One region of the Succiniclasticum sp. genome, then DNA from elsewhere that is predicted to be linked to it. Evidence: riboswitches for the same ligand, from Rfam matches in the RefSeq annotation. Region 1 holds a riboswitch; the other holds the start of a gene.

Region 1 (7,812 bases):
ACGCCTGCTGCAGGAACAGGGGCGCATCAAATCCAAATTGCCCTACAATCGTGAAACAACCGACATGTTCACCCTGATTGGCAAAGATCAGGATCCGTTGAACGAATATCCGGAATAACATAATTATTGGCAACAAATCATTCCTTTACAAAAACCCCGGCATCCTTACGGATACCGGGGTTTTGGGCTTCCTGAGGCGGCAGGAAGCCCGCTATCACACAGCAGTTAAGGCGGTAACCGCTGTGAATAAGCCTTTGCACAATACGGATTCGCCAAAACCCGCAACTGCTTTTATAATTTTTGCAAAAATTCTTTTAGAAACAACCAGGGCATGCTATCAGTTGCCCACAATTCTTTCTTTGTCCGTCTTCAGTTTACGGAAAGGCTTTACAGCTTTCCGCTTTGCATATGCTTAATAGCCGCACGGTCCATGTCAAAGCAACGAATCAGTTCGGTAACGGCCTGACTGGGTGAAATCAATCCGTTCACGACCGAATGTTCTACCAGAGGGATACGGCCTTTAATCATCGGATCATTAAAGAACAGGTTATGGAGATGTTCGTCGATCATACCGCGCACCCAGGACAGAAGTTGTGCTTTACGGCGTTTCTGGAACACTCCGGATTCTTTCGTTTCTTTTTCAAACTTGCGCATAACGGCCCACAGCTCAGGCAGTCCGTCATGGGTCAGTGCGGAACATTTATAGGCATGGGTCTTCCATCCTTCCGTCGCCGGACGGATAAACTCCACCATACGTTCATATTCGCCCTGGGTCACAGTTGCCCGTGCCAGATTCTCACCGTCAGCTTTGTTGACTACAATCGCATCGGCCAGTTCCATAATGCCTTTCTTAATACCCTGCAGATCGTCGCCTGCACCGGTAAGTACAACCAGCATAAAGAAATCAACCATATTGCGCACGGTAGTCTCCGACTGGCCTACGCCTACGGTTTCAACCAAAATCACATCATACCCTGCTGCTTCGCAGAGCATCATTGTCTCGCGGCTCTTGCGGGCCACGCCGCCCAATGTACCGCCGGAAGGGGTAGGACGGATAAAACAGTTCGGTTCCCGTGACAGGTTCTGCATACGGGTCTTATCGCCCAGAATGGAACCGCCGGTCAGCGGACTGGTAGGATCTACTGCCAGTACGGCTACTTTATAACCCATACTGCACAGCAACTGGCCAAAGGCCTCAATAAACGTACTCTTGCCTGCGCCGGGCACACCGGTAATTCCGATGCGCAGCGCCTTGCCTGTTTTTGGCAGCAGCCCCTGCAATACACGCTGGGCTTTATCAAAATCTTTGGGAGCATTACTTTCAATCAGAGTAATCGCTTTGGATAACATCACGCGATTGCCTTCGCCTACACCCTTTACAATCTCGTCAAGAGTGGGTTTCCTGCGCAACGGAACCCTGCGGACTGCATTGGGATCATAGACTTTTTCTTCTGAGTTGGCGTTAACTTTCGTATCGATGCCACCCATTACGGAACAGGCAAAGTTTTCATTTGCATCCTCAGGCACCCAACTGGGATGTAAATCAGATTTTGGAATTTCAGGCATGATTATCATCTCAACTTTCTTCATATATTATGGTACGGTGCGCGTCGCACTGCGATGACCGCACGCGTTCTTCGGACTGTCCCATATACATGAAATAAATGGGCCGTCTGCCCCCGTTACCACAACAGGGGCAGACAGGCACCATAATTCTTACACTTGAAACCAGCCGGACAACAACCGTTCAGGCTGTTTTCCTTCCGATTCCGTTATTCCTGAGCAGCTTCCTCTTTGGCACGGTCTACCAGCATCTGCAGCAATTTGATACAGCACTTCGGAATGTTGGTACCAGGCCCGAAGATGGCAGCTGCGCCATGATCGTACAGATAATCGTAATCCTGTGCGGGGATAACGCCGCCGATAGTTACCAGAATATCTTCACGGCCGCGTTTGGCAAGTTCTTCCACCAGAGCCGGCAGCAAGGTCTTGTGACCGGCAGCCAGGGAGGAGAAACCGACCATGTGAACGTCGTTGTCCACTGCGTCCTGTGCAGTTTCTTCCGGAGTCTGGAACAGAGGCCCTACGTCAACGTCCCAGCCCATGTCAGCGAAGGAGGTCGCCAGAACTTTCTGTCCGCGGTCATGACCGTCCTGACCCATCTTAGCCAGGAAGATACGAGGCCGACGGCCTTCCAGTTTTTCAAATTCTTTAGCCAGCGCATTGGCTTTTTCCATATCGTCGTTGCCGGAGAATTCGCTGCTGTATACGCCGGATACGGTGTGGATGACAGCGTTGAAACGACCGGACACTTTTTCGATTGCGTCGGAAATTTCGCCCAGGGAAGCACGGTCGCGTGCAGCCTGTACGGCGCATTCCAGCAGGTTTCCGTTTTCACGGCTTTCCGCTGCGGCAGTCAGGGCTGCCAGGTCGCGGGCAACCGCTTCCGGATTCCGTTCTGCGCGCAGTTTTTCCAGACGTTTGATCTGGGCGTTACGAACGGCGGTATTATCGATGGACAATACGTTCAGCGGGTCTTCCTTGGCCAGACGGTATTTGTTCAGGCCAACGATGGTTTCCTTGCCGCTGTCGATATTAGCCTGACGACGGGCCGCGCATTCTTCGATACGCATCTTCGGCAGACCGGTTGCAATAGCTTTTGCCATACCGCCCAGAGATTCAACTTCCTGGATATGAGCCCAGGCGCGGCGGATGATTTCGTTGGTGAGGTATTCCAGATAGTAGGAACCGCCCCACGGATCGATAATCTTGCAGACTTTGGTCTCGTCCTGGATGTACAGCTGGGTGTTACGTGCCAGACGTGCGGAGAAGTCGGTCGGCAGTGCGATAGCTTCGTCCAGCGCGTTGGTGTGCAGGGACTGGGTGTGGCCCAGAGCTGCGGACATAGCTTCCATACAGGTACGGGAGATGTTGTTGAACGGATCCTGTTCGGTCAGGGACCAGCCGGAAGTCTGGGAGTGGGTACGCAGTGCCATGGATTTCGGATTCTTGGCGCCGAAGCTCTTCAGAATCTTCGCCCACAGTACACGGGCCGCACGCATCTTGGCAACTTCCATGAAGTAGTTCTTGCCCATATCCCAGAAGAAGGACAGACGTTTTGCGAAGGCGTCAACCTTCAGGCCTGCTCTTTCACCGGTGCGGATGTATTCCATGCCGTCGGCCAGCGTGTAACCTAATTCCAGATCGCAGGTAGCGCCGCATTCCTGAATGTGGTAACCGGAAATGGAAATGGAGTTGAACTTCGGCATGTAGTTGGTGGTGTACTCGAAAATGTCGCCGATGATACGCATGGACATATCAGGCGGATAAATGTAAGTGTTACGTACCATGAATTCCTTCAGAATATCGTTCTGGATGGTACCGGCCATGATCTTCTTGTCTACGCCCTGTTCTTCACCGGATACGATGAAGAAGGACAGAATCGGAAGAACCGCGCCGTTCATGGTCATGGATACGGACATCTGATCCAGCGGAATACCGGAGAACAGGATGTTCATATCCAACATGGAGCAAACGGATACGCCTGCTTTACCAACGTCGCCGACTACACGGGGGTTATCCGCGTCGTAGCCGCGATGGGTCGGCAGGTCGAAAGCGATAGACAGGCCTTTCTGGCCCGCTGCCAGGTTGCGGCGGTAGAAAGCGTTGGATTCTTCTGCGGTGGAGAAACCGGCATACTGACGTACCGTCCAGGGACGGAATACGTACATGGTGGAGTACGGTCCACGCAGGAACGGAGGAATACCGCTCATGAAATCCAGATGGTTGCATTTTTTGTAAATTTCAGCAGTGTACAGCGGATCAACCGGGATACGTTCGAGGGTTGTACCTTTCAGGGCATCCCAGTTTTCACCGGTTTTCTTCTCCAAACCTTTCTTCCAGTCCTCATAGGAGCAGGAAGGGTGTTCGGGAAAGCTAATCTTGGTGAAATCAGGATTCAGATTTGCCATTATTCAATCATCCCCTTCCTCTTCTGCAAGTCTTTCAGAATATCAAAGCAGTTGGCAGATACGCTGATGAAGTCGTCCACACCTGCGTCCAGATACGTCTGTTTCATATCTTTGGCAGGAGCGCCGGCCAGGAACAGTTTCATGGTCGGGTTAGCAGCCTTCAGCAACGGAGCCATGCCCGGTACGTCTTCCGGATAGGTAGCGTCGGTGGAGCAGATAACTGCGCAGTCATACGGAGTGCCTGCTTCGTCGATGCCGGCCTTGAGGGCAGCCGCAGCTTTTTCCCAACGGGAATTGGGTTTGCCTTCGTCGTCCTGGAAGCCGTTATTCAGATGCACGTTGAATTCGCCAACCTGCAGGAAGCTGGTGGAGAAGTCAGCGCGGGCTTTATGCTGCGGAATCGGGCCCATGTTAGCCAGGAACACTTCCACATTCTTGCCGGTCTTGGCAATATAGGCTTCGGTATCTTTGCGCAGGGCTTCGAACCGTTCGGTCCAATGATGTTCCGCAATCGGTTCTACGGTTACGTCGCAGCAGCAGCCGCAAGCTTCTTTTGCAGCCGCTTTGGCAACCTGACCAATCGTGGCGCCGGCAGCAAATGCTTCCGCTTCCGCGTCAACCAGAACGTCCGCAGCAGCAGCCTTAACAGCAGCCAGTTTTGCTTCCGCTTCTTTTGCATCAACGTCAGCTTCATATTTTTCAACTGCAGCAGCCAGGATCTTTTTGATTTCTTCGGTATTTTCCGGACGGGGATCCAGCGGTTCTTCCGTCATATTCGGATACATATTAACGCCGACTGCGCGGTCTTTACGCAGTTCCAGCGCTTTGAAGCGGGCAGCCAGGACATCAGCGATGCCTTTCTGGATACTGCCGTCTTTCAGGGCAGCGATAACGCCGCCAGCTGCTTCTACTTCCTGGAATTTAGCCCAAATCTTTTCGGTGATCTGCTTGGTCAGCGCTTCTACTGCCCAGGAGCCGCCGGCCTGATCGATAGGCGCCTGCATGCCGAATTCTTCCTGCAGCATGATATGGATGTTACGGGCAATACGGCGGGAGAAGGTGTCGCCTTTGCGGATCAGTTCGTCAAAAGGTTCATTTTCAAAGGTGTTAACACCGCCAACTACGCTGGAGAACGACTGGGTGCAGTTACGCAGCATGTTAACATAGGGGTCGATTACCGTCTTAGTGAAGGTTGCCGGGCGACCATGCACGAAGGAAGCACGGTCTGCTTCTTCCGCGCCGAATTCCTTCATGATGTTGGCCCAGATCTGACGGGCTGCACGCAGTTTTGCGATTTCCATGAAGAAGTTGGCACCCTGGTTGAATTCGAAGGCAATCGCCTGGGAAATGTCATGGATATCCAGACCGCGTTTCATCATCTGGCGTACATATTCAACCGCTACCGCATAGGTATAGGCAACTTCCTGAACGCTTTCCGCTCCGCCCAGGGAGAATACGGTGCTGCGAACCAGGATGGTGCGCAGGCCGGGAGCGTTTTTCTTCGCCCATTTGATTACGCCTGCCATCTGATCATACAGAGCATCCAGGCTTTCAGCCGTCTTGCCGTTCTTTACCAGCTCGCCGATGGGGTCGGCACCGATAATACCATGCAGCTTTTCAATCTTCTTGCCGGCAGCTTTCAGCGCGGCTACGGTCATAGCCAGCAGACGGGCAGAACCTTCCCCTGTATATAACATATAGGGAATCTTTTCCAGATCTAGCCCATCCAGCATGGTATGCATGTCCTCCAGCGTGGTCAGGCTTACGCCTTTATCGCCGGGTTTTTCAGCATCTTTTACGTCCACGCCTGCCAGGGTAGCACTGTCAACCCGTACGTGATAAACCGTGCTGCCTTTGGAAATTTCAAATTTCAGCAGTTCATTGTTTTCCTGCGGTTCGGTGAGATCGCATGCCTGCGCAATGCCCCAGGGTTCATGAACATACCCATTCACCGTGCTGCCGCGCAGGAAATCGCCCATGCCAGGATAATCATCCGTAGGCAGGATGTCTTTCCATTTACGCAGAGTGTAAATGGGATCGAAGGTAATGCCTTCATAGTTTTTGGTGTACATCATCTTGTCAAAAGGCTTGCCTTTTAACAGTTCGTTACAGGCCGCCACCCATTCTTCCGGCGTGGGGACTGTAAACTCATCAAACGGAACATCCGGGTAAGACGCGTTTTGTTCGGACTTACGCAGAAGTTCTTCCAACTCCTTGTCAGTCATCGGCTTGGATTTGGACTGCTCGATGTTGGTTTCTTCAGCCATAAACAATTTACCTCCTCATATAGAATAGTGATTCTCCTTCCGGGAAATGCGCCCGGTCGCTGAATCTATGTAAAACCACCCGTCGCCGGATGGATATTACCGCATAAAAAAACAAGCTCGTGTGAGAGTGATCACTGCCGCTGCCCCGATTCCCCTCTTTTACCTTCAGACCCGTGCGGGTAACAAAGTGTCCGGCTCTGTTACCCCGCACGTAAATTCGGAAGGTTTGAGAATGGCAAATCATTATATGACGGTTGTCCAGGCCGTAATATAAACTGAATTAAAAAACGTCTTTTCGTTTATGAAAAGACGGTTTGAAGGCAGCTGCCAGCCGGTTACCGGCCACGCAGTCATCTCCTCCCCGTCGCTCGCGGGTTAAGAAATGGGTTCCATACAGGCAGTTCTTCTGACTTGGATTCATCACTCGCTTCGCCTTCCCAAAACCTTGGTTTCAGTGACACGCTTGAAGCTCGCTCCCCCTTACAGCGGCGGGACCGCGCCGGACTTGCACCGGACTTCTCTGTTGGGCCCTTGCGGGCACCTGTATTTATTGTTGTATTAAATTTTAACTTACCCTTCACCGGAAAACTGTCTGACTCTCTTTCAACCATCACAGTTTCTCAGCTCATTATTATAATAATAATTATTATTAAGAATGTCAAGCTATTTATTAATTTTTGTCAAAAGATTATTAATTTTACTTGCTATCAATAACTGGTATCGTTAGCAGGTTGTTTTGCATATGGCAGACCTGATCATTAAAATATATTATACTTTTTTTGTTTTAACTATTGTGGAAATACATACTTTTTGATAAAATTGTTCTGATAAATCAGTAATTATAAATCAGTAATTATTTTGTTTTACGAATTATATTATATAAGGATATTATATAATTCATTAATCTACTCTCACAATCCTACGGAAAAGGAGTCTGTGTAATGAAAAGAAAATTGAGAACTGTTTGCGCCTTATCTCTTGCCGGCCTATTGCTTTTCTCCCTCAGTGGCTGCGGCAGCGAAAAGAAAGAATCACTGAAGCCCGGTACGCAGAAACTGACGGTTTACTGGGGTGCTTTAGAAGATTTCATGGCCGCAGATGTGGCTGCCTTTGAAAAGGAAACGGGAATTAAAGTGACTGCCGTGCGCATGTCTTCAGGCGAAACCCTTCAACGACTGAAGGCAGAAAAGGATGCGCCGAAAGCGTCCGTGTGGTTCGGCGGACCGGCAGACGGGCAGATCCAGGCCAAAACAGACGGGTTGCTGGAAAAATACGTATCCCCCAATGCGAAAAAGATTCCGGAACGGTTTAAAGATGCAGACGGCTTCTGGACAGGTGTTTATGTAGGCTATCTGGGGTTCGCCTCCAACGAAAAACTGTTAAAGGAAAAGAATCTGGAGCCTCCCAAAAGCTGGAGCGATCTGCTGAAACCGGAGTATCAGGGACAGATTATGATGCCCAACCCCAAATCCTCCGGCACCGGCTATACCCTGCTGGCCTCCATGGTCCAGCTTCGTGGTGAGGAAGATGCCCTGGATTATATGAAGAAACTGGACAAGCAGATAAAAACATAC
Region 2 (7,812 bases), on a different contig from region 1:
AAGACCCGTATTCTGTGTACAATATACTTTTGGAAATTCAGGTCCCGTTTTAAAAATAGTGTAAATTCTTTTACACTATTTTTTTTGCGGCTTTTTCCTGATTACTATATAATTTATAGCTGTAAGGTTTTTGGTTTTTAATCAGCGTCCCCCTGAGGATATGGGAAAACAGGATAATCTTATAGTATCTCGTTAAAGAGGAGGAAAAAAATGAAAATTTCAGAACGCGCGCTGGGCATGACTGCTTCTCCGATCCGCAAACTGGTGCCTTATGCAGATGCGGCCAAAAAGAAAGGTAAAAAGGTGTATCATCTGAACATCGGGCAGCCGGATATTGCGACTTCGCCCAAATTCATGGAAGCCATCCGTAATTTTGCCCCGGAAGTAGTGGCGTATGGGAATTCTCAGGGCGACATGAACCTGATCAAAGCAATCCAGAAGTATTATGACGCCTGGGGCATCCACTATGAAACAAAAAATATCTTCATCACCAACGGCGGCAGCGAAGCACTGGAAATGGCGATTTTCAGCCTGTGCGACCCCGGCGACGAAATTCTGGTGTTTGAACCGTATTATGCCAACTATACAACTTTTGCCAAACTGGCCAGCGCTAAGGTAACGGCGGTGCCTACCTACGCTGAAGAGGGCTACCGCCTGCCGGATCAGGCAACGATTGAAAAGTACATTAACAGCAAGACCCGGGCGATCCTGCTGACAAATCCCGGTAACCCTACCGGCGTGGTTTATACCAAACAGGAAATGGATATGATTGCTGCCATTGTAAAAAAATATAATATTGCGCTGATTGCGGACGAAGTGTACCGGGAATTCGTTTACGACGGAACTTATACCAGCTTTGGCACGTACGAAGAACTGGAACAGAACCTGATCATGGTCGATTCCGTTTCCAAGCGCTACAGTGCCTGCGGCGCCCGTATCGGCTGCGTCATTACCAAAAACAATGAGCTGTGTGCACAGTTTATGAAACTGTGCCAGGCCCGTCTGTGTGCTCCGGCGGTAGAACAGGTCGGTGCGGCAGCCTTGTATGATACCCCGGCTTCGTATCTGGAAGAGGTAAACAAAGAGTATAAGAAACGCCGTGATACCATTGCGGCCGGTCTGGCGAAGATTCCGGGACTGGTTTCTTCCCAGCCGAAAGGGGCTTTCTATGTTATGGTCAAATTCCCGGTTGATGATGCAGAAAAGTTTGCCATCTGGATGTTGCAGGACTTTGATGTAAACGGCGAGACGGTTATGATCGCCCCCGGCAACGGATTTTACGCAACCCCGGGCAAAGGCGTGGACGAAGCCCGGCTGGCCTATGTGTTAAATTGCGAAGACCTTGAAAAGGCGCTGGCGCTTCTGGCGGAAGCTGTAAAACAGTATCCGGGGCATATTTGAGGCAGGATCGTTCCGGATAGTTCGTTCTTCAGGAAAGCTATCGGGAACAGGATCGATGTAATCTTTTTTGAAACAGGATAGTGCACATTAAAAAACAGGCAGCCCGGCTTTGGCCGGCTGCCTGTTTTGCTGTTGGTGTGTAATGGTTATGCTTTACCGGAACAGTTGAGCACATCGCGCATCTTATGGGCGACCATGGCTTTGATGGCTTCCCGGGCAGGCCCCAGATACTGACGGGGATCGAAATCGCCGGGATGTTCCGTGAAGTATTTACGGATGGATGCAGTCATTGCGAGGCGCAGATCGGTGTCGATATTGATCTTGCAGACCCCGAAGGTACCTGCTTTCAGCAGCATATCTTCCGGAACGCCCTGGGCCCCGTCGATCTTCCCGCCGTATTTGTTGCATTCTTCTACAAAGGAAGGAATGACGGTAGAGGCGCCATGGAGTACCAGCGGATAACCGGGCAGGAGGCTGGTGATCTTTTCCAGCCGGGCAAAGTCAAGCTGGGGTTTGCCTTTAAACTTATAGGCGCCGTGGCTGGTACCGATGGCGATAGCCAGACTGTCGCAGCCGGTACGTTCCACAAATTCTACTGCCTGGTCAGGATCTGTGTAAGTGGCGTCCTGGGAAGCAACCTTTACGGCATCTTCCACACCGGCCAGCTTGCCTAATTCTGCTTCCACGACCACGCCTTTGCTGTGGGCATAATCTACCACACGTTTTGTCAGTTCAATGTTTTCTTCAAAAGGATACTTGGAACCGTCGATCATAACGGAAGTGAAACCGCCGTCCACACAGTCTTTGCAGATTTCAAAATCTGCACCGTGATCCAGATGCAGGCAGATGGGTAGACCGGTGTCTTCGACCGCTGCCTCTACCAGTTTGGTCAGATAAATATGCTTGGCATACTTACGGGCACCGGCGGAGACCTGGAGGATCAACGGGGCCTTTTCCTGGATGGCGGCTTCCACGATACCCTGGATGATCTCCATGTTGTTTACGTTGAAAGCGCCTACGGCATAATGTCCTTCATAGGCTTTCCTGAACATTTTTTTTGTATCAACTAATGGCATAAAATAAACCTCCTTGAAAATTAGTCAGCTTTTCCGTGATTTACTTCTGTGCATATATTATAGCACATAATGGGACAGGCAGTATACACTAGTTTAGATTGTTCTGCCACGCCAGGCGTAAGTCTTCCGGCAATGCGGAAGTTACTTCCAGAAATACACGGGTCCAGGGATGTACAAAAGCGATTTTACAGGCGTGGAGCCCGTGACGCAGGGGAGGCCCCGGAATGTTTCCGTATAAATTATCATGCCAGAGGGGACAGCCTATACCGGCGAAATGCACGCGGATCTGATGTGTCCTTCCTGTGTAAAGACGGCACCGGACCAGGGAAATGGGGCCGGCGGATATAAGCCGGTATTCCGTTTTACAGGGCTTGCCTTCGGGATGTATCTCCCGTTCGATGATGCTGCCTGGTTTTCGGGCGATCGGGAAATCAATGATTCCGTGTCTTGCGGGCAGAACTCCGGTAACCAGGGCAAAATATTCTTTCTGCATGCCCTGCTTAATCAGCTGCCCCTGGATTTCAGGAAGTTTGGCAAAAACGACCAGGCCGGAGGTCTGCCGGTCCAGCCGGGAGACCGGGTGCAGGGTAAGATTCCAGCCATTCTGCCGGTAGTAACGGCTGATACTGGCTGAGAGGGTATTGCAATCTTCTTTTGTTGTGGGATGGACAAGGATACCGGGCGGCTTGTTCACAATCAGAAGCGCCTCGTCTTCATAACGGATATCCAGCATATATAACACTTCTTTCGGCAGATTAGCAGTACTTCGATCTATGGTATAATTTTAATATACGGAACGGCAGGGAAGCAAGGATTTTGTCCGTCATACAAAAAATTTAGAAAAAACTTAATATATTGTAGGAATTCCTCACTGAAAATATTGTGTCGGGGCTCCAACTATGGTATAATTCAATATCAGCGACAAATGAATATATCCGGGTACAGTCCGTTTAAAAGGGAAGACGGTGCAATTCCGTCACGATCCCGTCGCTGTTATGCAGCTTTTCTGTAAACACTGCTTACAGTCAGCAACCTGCCCGGATTTAATGCACCGTAATCCACGAGTGATGGAAATGGCGTAACGCAGAGGCGCGAGAGCATTGTATAGGATGCTGCGTCCTGGGTTAACTATGAAGATTTCTGCCTGTGGATGCGGAAGTCTTTTTTGTTATGTAAGGAACCGCCGGCCAGGCTGCCTGCAATAAACAGGGGTATTTACCGGTGATTCGTGAGAAGGTGTATGACAGAATTATGGAACAGGATGTTGTTGTTTCTCAGGGTAAACTGATGCGTCGCGGCTATACGACCGGCAGCTGTGCCGCAGCTGCTTCCAAGGCTGCCGCGGTGATGCTCCTTTCCGGGGAAGAAACTGATTCGATCCGGCTGGATACTCCGAAAGGAATTACGCTGACGCTGGACGTGCTGGATATCCTGCGGGGACCCGGGTTTGTCCGTTGTGCGATCCGCAAAGACAGCGGGGATGATCCGGACGATACAAACGGAACGCTGATTTATGCCACGGTATCTGACAAAAACAGTAAGATCCCGGGGGAAGAGCCTGTGATGCAGCCTCAGACCCCTTCGGTTGAACAGATGGATGAAAAAGTGGAAATCTGGGGCGGGATCGGCGTAGGAAAGGTGACGAAGCCGGGACTGGCCTGTAAGGTAGGCGGCCCCGCAATCAATCCGGTGCCGCGCAAAATGATAACGCAGGAAGTTCTGGCAGCAATGGACCGGTACGGGTTTGAAGGAACCCTGCGTGTCGTAATCTCAATTCCGGACGGCGCAGCCATTGCTCCTAAAACATTCAATCCGCGGTTGGGGATTGAGGGCGGTATTTCCGTTCTGGGCACAAGCGGAATCGTAGAACCCATGAGCGACCGGGCCCTGATCGATACCATGTATACGGAAATGAATTCCCGTAAGGCGGCCGGCTGCAAGGATCTGCTGGTATTCTTTGGTAATTACGGAGCCGATTTTACCCGGGATGAGATGAAAATTGATATCAGCACGGCAGTGACCTGCAGCAATTTTGTAGGAGAACTGTTGGATTATGCAGTACTGAAAGGCTTTGAGAGTGTTCTGATCATCGGCCATTCCGGTAAACTGATCAAACTGGCCCAGGGGGTTATGAATACCCATTCCAAATATGCCGACTGCCGTTCGGAGTTTCTGGCCCTGCAGGCTCTTTTCCACGGCGCTGCTCCGGAGATAGGTAAAGAGATTTATCAGGCGCTGACAACAGATGAAATGACAAAGATCCTGAAGCGGGAAGGCCTGTTTGAAACGGTGATGGAAGAGGCGGTTAAAAAAATTGATTTCTACATGCAGAAACGGGTACATGGGAAAGTAAAGACCGGCGCCATCCTGTTTTCCAATGTTTACGGATTATTAGGAAAAACTGCCAATGCAGACCAATTGCTGAAACTGCATCAAAATGACGCGGCAAAAAATAACAGGGGTATTTGATCCGGAAACAATAAATTGCTATAAATTTTTGAAAAGATAAAGGAGAAACGAAGTATGAAGGGTAAACTGTACAGTATTGGCGTAGGCCCCGGGGATCCGGAACTGATGACGCTGAAAGCAGTCCGTCTGATTAAGGAATGCGATGTGCTGGCAATTCCGCAGGGCGACAGTGATGTGCTGGTAGCTAAAAATATCGTGGAAGGAATCGTAGACCTGAAGGATAAAGAACAGCTTCTGGTTTATATGCCGATGGTCAAAGATCATGATATTATTTCCAAAGCGCATCAGAAAGGCGCGGATGATATTATTAACTATCTGGATCAGGGTAAAAACGTGGTTTTTATTACGTTAGGGTGCCCAACGGTTTATGCGACCTGCATCTACGTTCATAAACTTGTACTGAAAGCAGGATATGAAGCGGAACTGGTTCCCGGCGTGACGAGCTTCTGTGCAGTAGCGGCAAAATTAAATGTTTCCCTGTGCGAAAAAGCGGAACCGCTGACGATTCTGCCGGGCAGCTATAAAGAATCAAGCCGGTTCCTGGACATGCCCGGAAATAAGATCCTGATGAAATCCGCCAGTGAGATCGGCAGGGTCCGGGATGAGCTGACCGGGCGCGGGCTTTTGAAACATGCCCAGATGGTGGAGAATTGCGGCCTGCCCGGAGAAAAGATATACAAAGATCTGAGCAAAGTTGACGATAAAAGCAGTTATTTTTCAGTGATATTGGTAAAAGAAAAGGAGTTTGAACAGGAATGATCTATTTTATTGGCGCAGGTCCCGGAGCAGCGGATCTGATCACGGTTCGCGGGAAAGAACTGCTGGAAAAGGCAGACCTGATCATTTATGCAGGTTCTCTGGTTAATCCGGCTTTGCTTGACTATGCAAAACCGGAGTGCGTAATTATGAACAGCGCGGTCATGACGCTGGAAGAAGTCATTGCGGCTATGGTTCCGGCTGCCCAGGAAGGCAAACTGGTAGTGCGCCTCCATACAGGCGATCCCAGCGTCTACGGCGCCCACAGGGAACAGATGGATCTGCTGAAGAGTTATAATCTTGATTTTGAAGTTGTGCCGGGAGTCAGTTCCTTCTGCGCGGCGGCTGCTTCCCTGAAAGCAGAGTATACCCTTCCGGAGGTCAGCCAGTCCGTTATCATTACCCGTATGGAAGGGCGGACAGGGGTTCCTCCGAAACAGAAGATCAAAGATTATGCGAAGCATCATGCCACCATGGTCATCTTCCTCAGTGCCGGTATGCTGGAGAAGCTCCAGAAGGAACTGATCAGCGGCGGTTATGGAGCTGATGAACCGGCGGCTATTGTTTACAAAGCTTCCTGGCCGGATGAAAAAGTGCTGCACTGTACCGTTGGTACGATTGCAGAAACCGCAGCGGCCAATAACATCAGGAATCTGGCCCTGATCACTGTCGGTGGTTTTCTGGGTTCGGCTTATGAGCGCAGCGAGCTGTACAATCCTACATTCGAAACCGGATTCCGTAAAGCCGATGCAAGCAAGTTGCAGATTAAACCGGTAAGCAGGACACATCACAAACCTGTAAAATAACATGAATGCGATAATTTTCTCTTTTACCCGCAACGGGGCAAGGATCAGCCTGAAACTGAAAAAGTATCTTGAGTCCCGCGGATTTGAGAGTGGGATATTTACTACACGGCGGTATAAGGATGTGGATCCTGCCTTAAAGGAAATCAGCCCTTCTTTACAGGAAATGTGCAGGGAAGCTTTTTCCCGGTGCCGTCTCATGGTTTTTATCGGCGCCACGGGGATTGCGATTCGCAGTATTGCCCCTTATATCCGCAGCAAGACAAAGGATCCGGCCGTCGTTTCGATTGACGAACAGGGAAAGTTTGTGATTCCTCTGCTTTCCGGGCATATCGGTGGCGCCAATGGCCTGGCGCTGGGAATTGCCGGTTTTTTGAGGGCGGTTCCCGTAATTACCACGGCGACGGATGTGAATGACCTGTTTGCTGTGGACGAATGGGCTGCACGGCATAATATGTCCATATTTAACATGGATGCCGCCAAAACCTTTGCTTCGTATCTGGTTGACTGTAAAAAAGTGGGAGTGAAAAGCGATTTTCCTATCAAAGGTCCTCTTCCCAAAGGATTGGTCCTGGCTAACGAAGGAACTGTCGGCATGGCGATTTCCCTGCGCAAAACAGTACAGCCTTTCGTAGAAACGGTTGTATTGCGCCCCCGCGTTCTTCATCTGGGAATTGGCTGCCGCAGAGGCACGCCGGAGGATAAAATCGAAGAACTGGTTATTCAGGAACTGGCAAAGCTTAAAGTTACAATGAGCGTGGTAAAAGGAATCGCTTCCATTGATGTAAAGAAGGACGAGCAGGGATTATTGGCCTTCGCTGAAAGCAATGCACTGCCCGTACGGTTTTATTCTGCGGAAGAACTGAATGCTGTGGAAGGGGATTTTACGCCTTCTGCTTTTGTGGCGAAAACCGTAGGCGTAGATAATGTCTGTGAAAGGGCGGCTGTGCTGGACAGTCATGGTGGGAAACTGCTGTTGCGCAAGACCGGAAGAAACGGCGTGACGCTGGCTGTGGCTGCTGAAAATTTTGTTGTAGATTTTAATTCATGATAAAGAGGATAATGATTGCAAAAGGAGTAGAAAATGGCTGCTAAAATTTATGTGGTAAGCCTGGGACCGGGCGGCAGGGAACAGATGACCGCACGTGCCATCAAAGCGCTGGAATCCTGTGACGTGATTACAGGATATAATGTATATGTGAATCTGATCAAAGACGAGTTCCCCGGAAAAACATTCGTGTCCAACGGGATGCGTAAAGAAGTGGACCGTTGCAAAGCGACGCTGGAAGAAGCGCTAAAGGGGCAGA

The links. Region 1 has a riboswitch for cobalamin ahead of ACZOWY_RS02325 (methylmalonyl-CoA mutase family protein). Riboswitches for the same ligand answer to the same signal wherever they lie in the genome.
Region 2: another riboswitch for cobalamin. It lies ahead of cbiD (cobalt-precorrin-5B (C(1))-methyltransferase CbiD); the one in region 1 lies ahead of ACZOWY_RS02325 (methylmalonyl-CoA mutase family protein).

Annotation. Positions count from the first base shown of each region.
Region 1 covers NZ_DBMCWA010000003.1:14,738-22,549, reverse strand. The annotation lists gene ACZOWY_RS02345 (hypothetical protein) at 1-118, shown strand, start outside; gene ACZOWY_RS02340 (hypothetical protein) at 138-260, opposite strand; gene meaB (methylmalonyl Co-A mutase-associated GTPase MeaB) at 388-1,590, opposite strand; gene scpA (methylmalonyl-CoA mutase) at 1,773-3,971, opposite strand; gene ACZOWY_RS02325 (methylmalonyl-CoA mutase family protein) at 3,971-6,196, opposite strand; gene ACZOWY_RS02320 (hypothetical protein) at 6,519-6,659, opposite strand; cobalamin riboswitch at 6,618-6,798, opposite strand; gene ACZOWY_RS02315 (ABC transporter substrate-binding protein) at 7,180-7,812, shown strand, end outside.
Region 2 covers NZ_DBMCWA010000002.1:209,795-217,606, reverse strand. The annotation lists gene ACZOWY_RS02145 (pyridoxal phosphate-dependent aminotransferase) at 211-1,401, shown strand; gene fba (class II fructose-1,6-bisphosphate aldolase) at 1,548-2,477, opposite strand; gene ACZOWY_RS02135 (RluA family pseudouridine synthase) at 2,566-3,210, opposite strand; cobalamin riboswitch at 3,398-3,532, shown strand; gene cbiD (cobalt-precorrin-5B (C(1))-methyltransferase CbiD) at 3,699-4,946, shown strand; gene cobI (precorrin-2 C(20)-methyltransferase) at 5,001-5,705, shown strand; gene cobM (precorrin-4 C(11)-methyltransferase) at 5,702-6,508, shown strand; gene ACZOWY_RS02115 (cobalt-precorrin 5A hydrolase) at 6,510-7,556, shown strand; gene cobJ (precorrin-3B C(17)-methyltransferase) at 7,590-7,812, shown strand, end outside.